2 linked regions of the Pseudosulfitobacter sp. DSM 107133 genome follow. The protein of the gene in region 2 binds, or shares a complex with, the protein of the main gene of each other region. Links are inferred from orthologs where the notes say so. Each region holds a gene or a part of one and is shown on either strand. Other genes may lie near its edges.

Region 1 (4,382 bases), 540 kb from region 2 along the record:
ATCGCCATGGACCCGATGGGCCATATTGCGGGCATGGCGGCATCGGTGATTGGCGCGTTTTCCACATTGGCCGCCGCGGCCATCGCATCGCCTGTGGCGCTGTTCTATGACGGCACGGCACGGCCACTGGCCCTTGCCGCATTGCTGTTCGTGGCGGTGGGTTATGCGCTGATGCTGTGGATGGGCCGGATCGAGCGCGCCGGGGCGCAGGCTTAACCCTTGGCCTTGGCCTTTTTCTTTTCGGCAATGACCTTTTCCGCCAGATCACGGGCGATGGCAAAGGCACCTTTGATCTTGTCCGCCTCGGATTTCCAATCGCGGCGCACCACGATCTTGTTGTCCCTGACCTTGGCCAGCCCGCGCTGGTCCTGAATAAAGCTGACCAGCCCCGCAGGCGACGCAAACTTGTCGTTGTGGAACTGGATCACAGCCCCCTTGGGGCCGCCGTCCAGCTTGGCAATACCGGCGCGTTTGCACATCGCCTTGATCCGCACCACCAACATCAGCGTATTGACCTCGCGCGGCAGCGTGCCGAACCGGTCGATCAGCTCGGCGGCAAAGCCTTCCAGCTCGACCTTGGTGCTCAGGCCGCTGAGACGACGATACAAGCCCAGACGCACATCCAGATCCGGTACATAATCCTCGGGAATAAGTACAGGAACACCCAGATTGATCTGCGGCGCCCATTGCTCGTCGGCCTCGCTCAAACCTTCCATCTCGCCGGCTTTGATCTTGGCAATCGCCTCTTCCAGCATCGACTGGTACAGCTCGAACCCAACATCGCGCATCTGGCCCGACTGTTCCTCGCCCAGCAGGTTGCCCGCACCACGAATGTCCAGATCCTGACTGGCCAGCGTGAACCCCGCGCCCAGCGTATCAAGGCTGCCCAACACCCGCAGGCGTTTCTCGGCCACCGCCGTCAGCTTGGCGCGCGGTTTGGTCGTGAGGTAGGCATAGGCGCGGGTTTTCGACCGCCCCACACGTCCGCGAATTTGATACAGCTGCGCCAGCCCGAACATATCCGCACGGTGCACCACCATCGTGTTGGCCGTGGGAATATCCAGACCGGATTCAACAATCGTGGTGGCCAGAAGAATGTCGAATTTGCCATCATAGAATGCGTTCATCCGGTCATCCAGCTCGCCTGCCGCCATCTGGCCGTGGGCGACGACATAGGTCAGCTCGGGCAGTTGCGCCTTCAGGAACTCCTCGATTTCGGGCAGGTCCGACAGGCGCGGCACCACATAAAACGACTGCCCCCCGCGATAATGTTCGCGCAGCAATGCCTCGCGCACCGTCACCGCGTCAAACTCGCTGACATAGGTACGGATCGCAAGACGGTCCACAGGCGGCGTGCCGATGATCGACAGATCGCGGACCCCCGTCAGCGACAGTTGCAGCGTCCGCGGGATCGGCGTGGCGGTCAGCGTCAGCACATGCACGTCCGACCGCATCTGTTTCAGCCGTTCCTTGTGACCGACGCCAAAGTGTTGTTCTTCATCAATAATCAGCAGGCCCAGGTCCTTGAACCGCGTGTTCTTGGCCAGCAACGCGTGGGTGCCGATGACAATATCTGCCGTGCCGCGCGACATCGCCTCGCGGGTGTCGGAGGCTTCTTTGGCGCTGACAAACCGGCTGAGCGTGCGCACCTCGATGGGGAAACCACGGAACCGTTCCGAAAAACTTTTGTAGTGTTGCCGCGCCAACAGGGTCGTGGGCGCAATCACCGCCACCTGCACGCCCGCCATCGCCGTGACAAAGGCCGCGCGCATCGCCACCTCGGTCTTGCCAAAGCCCACGTCGCCCACCACCAGCCGGTCCATCGGCGCGCCGCTGGTCAGATCCTGGATCACGTCGCCGATGGCCTTCAGCTGGTCATCGGTCTCCTCGTAAGGAAAGCGCGCGCTGAATGCGTCCCACATGCCCGGCGGCGGCTCCAGCACCGGCGCACGTCGCAGGGCACGTTCGGCTGCAATGCGGATCAGCTTGTCCGCCATCTCGCGAATGCGCTCTTTCAGCTTGGCCTTTTTCGACTGCCACGCGCCGCCGCCCAGACGGTCAAGCAGACCCTCGTCATGGCCGTATTTCGACAACAGTTCGATGTTCTCCACCGGCAGATACAGCTTTGAATTCTCGGCATATTCCAGCAGAAGACATTCATGCGCGGCCCCGGCGGCGGTGATCACCTCCATGCCGTGATAGCGGCCAATGCCGTGATCCACATGCACGATCAGATCGCCGGGTGTCAGGCTGGTCGCTTCGGTCAGGAAATTGTCGGCGCGACGCTTGCGTTTCGGCTGGCGGATCAGCCGGTCGCCCAGCACGTCCTGTTCCGAAATCACGGTCAGCTGCTTGTCGCCCACCGGCCCTTCAAAGCCGTGCTCCAGCGCCCAAACCACCAGATGCAGCCCATGTTTGCCGATGCGCGTGGCGTCGGTGATCGGGATCGTTTCGGCCAGCCCCTCATCTTCGATCAGCCCGCTCAGCCGCTCGCGCGCACCTGCCGAATAGCTGGCAACCACCACCGGACCATCTGCAAGCTTTGCTTTAATATGTGCCGCCAAAGCCCCGAAAAGACTTATACTTTCCTGCTGTCGCTCGGGCGAGAAATTGCGCCCGATGCGCCCGCCTGCATCGACCACACCCAACCCTGTCGACTGCGCGAGCGCACGAAACTGCACCACGCGACGGCCCTGAACAGCGGCCTCCCATGCGGCATCGTCCAGATACAGCCCCTGCGGCGGCGCGGGTTTATAGACCGAATCCATCTTCGAGCGGTTCAGCATCGCCAGCCTGCGCGTCTCGTATTGGTCGGCAATCGTGTCCCAGCGTGCCAGCCGCGTAGGTGTGACCTGATCGTCCAGCGTGATCGCGGCATCCGGCAGGTAATCAAACAGCGTCTCAAGATGATCGTGGAAAAACGACAGCCAGTGTTCGGCACCCTGATGCTTGCGCCCCGCGCTGATCGCCTCGTACAGCGGATCGTCGGTGCCTGCTGCGCCAAATTCCAGCCGGTAGTTCTGGCGAAACCGCGTAACCGCTGCCTCGTCCAATATCACCTCGGACACCGGGGCCAGTTCGATCACGTCCAGCTTTTCCGTGGTCCGCTGGGTCGCCGGATCAAACCGGCGCGCCCCGTCCAACACATCGCCGAACAGGTCCAGCCGCACCGGCCCCAGATCGCCGGGGGGATAGATGTCGATGATACCGCCGCGCACCGCGTAATCGCCGGGCTCTGTCACTGTGGGCGATTGCACAAACCCCATACGCACCAGAAATCCGCGCAAGGCCGCATCATCAATCCGGTCGCCCACCCGCGCCGAAAAAGCCGCTTCGCGCAGCACGGAGCGCGCAGGCAGCTTTTGCGTGGCGGCGTTCAAGGTGGTCAGCAAGACAAACTTGTCCGGCATCCCATGCGCAAGTGCCGCCAGCGTCGCCATCCGCTGCGCCGAGATGTCGGCGTTGGGCGACACACGGTCATAGGGCAGACAGTCCCACGACGGAAAAGTGACAACCGGCACATCAGGCGCAAAAAACCGCAGCGCGTCGCGCATCGCCGCCAGACGCTTGTCATCGCGCGCAACATGGCAAACGGGCCGGCCATGGGCCAGTTCGCCCAGAATGCGGGTGGCATCAAAGCCTTCCGGCGCACCGGAAACAGTGATATGCGCGGGGTCAGTCATAAGCGTGCCTCATGTGGGGCGGTCTTCCCAACTGTCAACCGCCCAACGCCCCGACGCTCAGGTTCTGGTACATGCCCCACATTGACGTGACAAAAATCGCCACCATGCCGATGGCCTGTGTATAGGTGCGGTGGCGCGTCAGTCGACGCCGCAAGCCTTCACCACTCAGCGCGTCCCGCTCGATCAGCCGCGCTGTAGAAAGGTTCAAGGCCCCGACCAGCGACATCGGGAACGCCAGCAGGAACACGGCCTGCGCAAATTCGACATCATAAACCCAGCCCAGCAGGACCAGCATGGTCAGCACAAAACACACCATTCCCAACAGCCACAGACCCGACAGCCGCGCAATATACAAGAACCGGTTCACATTGATCCGTACCAGATCTTCCAGATCTTCCTCGATCTGCCCGCCGGCCTTGCGCGCCCGTGTCACCATGTCAAAGGGCACGCCAAGCACCCAGTGGCTGGCTGTAGACCACACCACCGCGAGCACAATCCAGTACCACAGGTTGGAAAAAGACCGCATGTCGATCAGTTCGAAAATCGTTTGGTGCCAGTTCAACGCCGCTGCCTTTTGCGTGGGATTAGCCCCTCATACCGCCGCTGTGTGCCAATTCCTACCCTTGCACGGTGCAAATTTACATGGCACCCAACAATGACTTTCAAAAAGGCAACACATCATGCGCCCAACGCTTGCAC
Region 2 (3,718 bases):
GCCCGGACTGGCGAAACAGGGTGTCACCTATGACCAGTGGATCGATCACGACGATGGTTATTATGACGGGTTGCTGCGGGATCGTACCCGCGTATACCGAGACCGTGACATTCAGCCCTATGACGACTTGCTGCTGAATTCGACCCAGATTGCCAATCTGTTCAATCTGGCACCTGCACCTTACGGCAAACGCTATGCGCTGATCGACGGGATGCCAGTTCTTCTGGACACCGAAGAATATGACACATTGTTGAAAGTCAACAACTTGTCGCGCGTTGTTGATCTGGCCACCGGCGTGCGTCCGGCCCCGACCGCCGCGCTGACACAGGCCGAAATGCAGCGCCTGTACGGCCTGCCCAGCCCGCAGCGAGGCTATAACTATTCGGTGGTCAACGGCGAGGTTCTGTCACTGGACGATGACGCATTTGAAACGCTGCAACTGATCCGCATCGCCCGTGCCGTCCTGTAGATGACGCAGGTCGCCGCCCTATTCGGCGGCGACCTTGCGGCCCTGTAGCATCGGTTTCAGATAGCGGCCCGTGTGGCTGGCTGCGACTTCGGCCACCTGTTCGGGCGTACCCGTGGCCACCACCTGCCCGCCGCCATCACCACCTTCGGGGCCGATGTCGATCAGATAGTCGGCGGTTTTTATAACATCCAGGTTGTGTTCGATCACCACGACCGAATTGCCCTGATCCACCAGTTCATGCAGCACTTCCAACAGCTTGCGCACGTCTTCGAAATGCAGGCCGGTGGTTGGCTCGTCCAGAATATACAGCGTGCGCCCCGTCGAGCGTCGCGCCAGTTCCTTGGACAGTTTGACCCGCTGCGCCTCGCCGCCGGACAGCGTCGTCGCCTGCTGGCCGACCTTGATATAGCCCAGCCCCACACGCATCAGCGCGTCCATCTTTTCGCGGATTGACGGCACTGCCTGAAAGAAGGTCTGCGCGTCTTCCACGGTCATATCCAGCACGTCGGCAATCGACTTGCCCTTGAACGTGACCTCAAGCGTTTCGCGGTTGTACCGCTTGCCCTTGCAGGTCTCGCATTCGACGTAGACGTCGGGCAGGAAGTGCATCTCGATCTTGATGACGCCATCGCCCTGACAGGCCTCGCAACGACCGCCCTTGACGTTAAAACTGAAGCGCCCCGGTTTATAGCCACGCGCCTTGGACTCGGGCAGGCCCGCAAACCAGTCACGGATCGGCGTGAAAGCCCCGGTATAGGTCGCGGGGTTCGACCGTGGCGTGCGCCCGATGGGGCGCTGGTCGATGTCGATGACCTTGTCCAGATGCTCCAGCCCTTTGATCGTCTCGCAGGGCGCAGGCGTCTGACGCGCGCCGTTCAGCCGCATGGATGCGGTTTTGAACAGCGTTTCGATGGTCAGCGTGGATTTGCCCCCACCCGACACGCCGGTGACACAGACAAACTGACCCAGCGGAAAATCAACGGTAACATCCTGCAGGTTGTTGCCCGAAGCCTTGACCACCTTCACCGACTTTTTCTTGCCCTTGCGACGGGTCGCAGGCACGGCAATTTCGCGCGCACCGGTCAGATACTGGCCGGTGATGCTGTCGGGGTTGGCGGCAATGTCGGCGGGCGTGCCGTGGGCGACCACGCGCCCGCCGTGCACCCCTGCCCCCGGGCCGATATCGAACACATAATCCGCCTCGCGGATGGCTTCCTCGTCATGTTCCACGACGATCACCGTGTTGCCCTGATCGCGCAGGTTCTTCAGCGTGCCCAGCAGCCGGTCGTTGTCGCGCTGGTGCAGGCCGATGGAGGGCTCGTCCAGCACATAGAGAACCCCGGTCAGACCGCTGCCGATCTGGCTGGCCAGCCGGATCCGCTGGCTTTCGCCGCCCGACAACGTGCCGCTGTTGCGGCTCAGCGTCAGGTATTCCAGCCCGACGTTGTTCAGGAACCCAAGCCGCTCGCGGATTTCCTTGAGGATGGCGCGGGCAATTTCGTTTTTCTGATTGGTCAGATTGGCAGGCACGGTTTCGCACCAGGCAAACGCCTCGCGGATCGACATTTCCACAACCTGTCCCGCGTGCAACAGCTCGTCGGGCTTGTCGGCAGGGCCGATCTTGACCGCCAGCGCCTCGGCCCGCAGCCGGTAGCCGTGGCAGGTGCCGCAGGGGCGGTTGTTCTGATAGCGCTCGAACTCTTCGCGTACCCAGTTGCTGTCGGTCTCGCGATAGCGGCGTTCCATGTTGGGAATGACGCCTTCGAAGGTGCGGGTTACCGAATAGACGCGCCCGCCCTCGTCATAGCGGAAGGGGATTTCGTCATCGCCCGATCCGTACAGGAACACCTGTTTGACATGGGCATCCAGATCTTTCCACTTGGTCTGGGCGTCAAATTCGTAATGTTTTGCAATGGCTTCGATGGTTTGCAGGAAATAGGGCGACTTGCCCTTGCGCCAGGGGGCCAGCGCGCCGTCATAGACCTTGAGGCTTTGATCCGGCACCACCAGCCGTTCGTCAAAGAACAGCTCAACCCCCAGCCCGTCGCAATCAGAACAGGCCCCGAAGGGCGCGTTGAACGAGAACAGGCGCGGTTCAATCTCGGGGATGGTAAAGCCGCTGACGGGGCAGGCAAATTTCTCGGAAAACGTCATGCGTTCCGGCTCGCCCTCGGTCGGGGCGGTTTCCAGAATGGCGATGCCGTCGGCCAGATCAAGGGCTGTGCGCAGGCTGTCGGCCAGCCGCGTTTCCAGCCCTTCGCGCACCACGATCCTGTCGACGACCACGTCGATGTCGTGGCGGAATTTCTTGTCCAGCGTGGGCGGTTCGTCCAGATCATAGAATTCCCCGTCCACCTTGACCCGCTGGAACCCCTGCTTGCGCAGCTCGACGAATTCCTTGCGATACTCGCCTTTGCGGTCGCGGATGATCGGCGCCAGAAGATAGGCGCGTGTGCCCTCTTCCATTGCCATGGTGCGATCCACCATGTCCTGCACCTGCTGCGCCTCGATGGGCTTGCCCGTCGCAGGGCTGTAGGGCGTGCCGACGCGGGCGAACAGCAGCCGCATATAGTCGTAGATTTCGGTCACGGTGCCGACGGTCGAACGCGGGTTTTTCGACGTGGTCTTTTGTTCGATGGAAATGGCCGGCGACAGGCCACTGATGTGGTCCACGTCCGGTTTTTGCATCATATCAAGGAACTGACGGGCGTAGGCGGACAGTGATTCCACATAGCGGCGCTGACCTTCGGCATAGATCGTATCAAAGGCCAGCGAGGATTTGCCCGAGCCGGACAGGCCGGTGATCACCACAAGCTGGTCGCGCGGAATGTCCACGTCGATGGATTTCAGATTGTGTTCGCGCGCGCCGCGCACTTCGATATTCTTCAACTCTGCCATATCCGCCCCACGGTTAACGATCTGTACATAGTCCCGCGTGGCGGATTCTCCAATGGCAAAAACAGAACCAACAGGGAACATTGGCGGGCTACTGTCACTATTTGTCAGCAACAGCCCGCAACGAAGGTCTGGACCGACTCACGGTGTCGTGGTCTCTTTACCGCGTATTGAACGGCACATTTATGATTAAGAGGTTTGAACATGCGGTATCTGCTGGCGGTAATGGGTGTTTTGGGTCTGCTTGCGCAGCCCGTGGGGGCGCAGGATCGGCCCAATACAATTCTTGTACTGGATGGATCAGGCTCGATGTGGGGCCAGATTGACGAGGTTGCCAAGATCACCATCGCGCAG

The links.
Region 1: the proteins of uvrA (region 2) and mfd are in contact, whole or in part, in a crystal structure (PDB 4DFC), measured with the Escherichia coli proteins. The link is inferred for Pseudosulfitobacter sp. DSM 107133 from one-to-one orthologs.

What each region holds. Positions count from the first base shown.
Region 1 is NZ_CP085154.1:2,158,185-2,162,566, forward strand. What follows is about bases 13-4,083. They hold mfd (transcription-repair coupling factor), read right to left. Parts: upstream 3,684-4,083; coding sequence 213-3,683; downstream 13-212. Other genes in these bases: DSM107133_RS10630 (multidrug effflux MFS transporter), read left to right, coding at 13-216; DSM107133_RS10640 (component of SufBCD complex), read right to left, coding at 3,718-4,083. Outside these bases: more of DSM107133_RS10630, read left to right, coding at 1-12; more of DSM107133_RS10640, read right to left, coding at 4,084-4,245; hemB (porphobilinogen synthase), read left to right, coding at 4,364-4,382. UniProt on the Escherichia coli protein: Couples transcription and DNA repair by recognizing RNA polymerase (RNAP) stalled at DNA lesions. Mediates ATP-dependent release of RNAP and its truncated transcript from the DNA, and recruitment of nucleotide excision repair machinery to the damaged site.
Region 2 is NZ_CP085154.1:1,619,521-1,623,238, reverse strand. What follows is about bases 288-3,694. They hold uvrA (excinuclease ABC subunit UvrA), read right to left. Parts: upstream 3,368-3,694; coding sequence 488-3,367; downstream 288-487. Other genes in these bases: DSM107133_RS07960 (VWA domain-containing protein), read left to right, coding at 3,569-3,694; DSM107133_RS07970 (transketolase), read left to right, coding at 288-469. In the rest of the region: more of DSM107133_RS07970, read left to right, coding at 1-287; more of DSM107133_RS07960, read left to right, coding at 3,695-3,718. UniProt on the Escherichia coli protein: The UvrABC repair system catalyzes the recognition and processing of DNA lesions. UvrA is an ATPase and a DNA-binding protein. A damage recognition complex composed of 2 UvrA and 2 UvrB subunits scans DNA for abnormalities.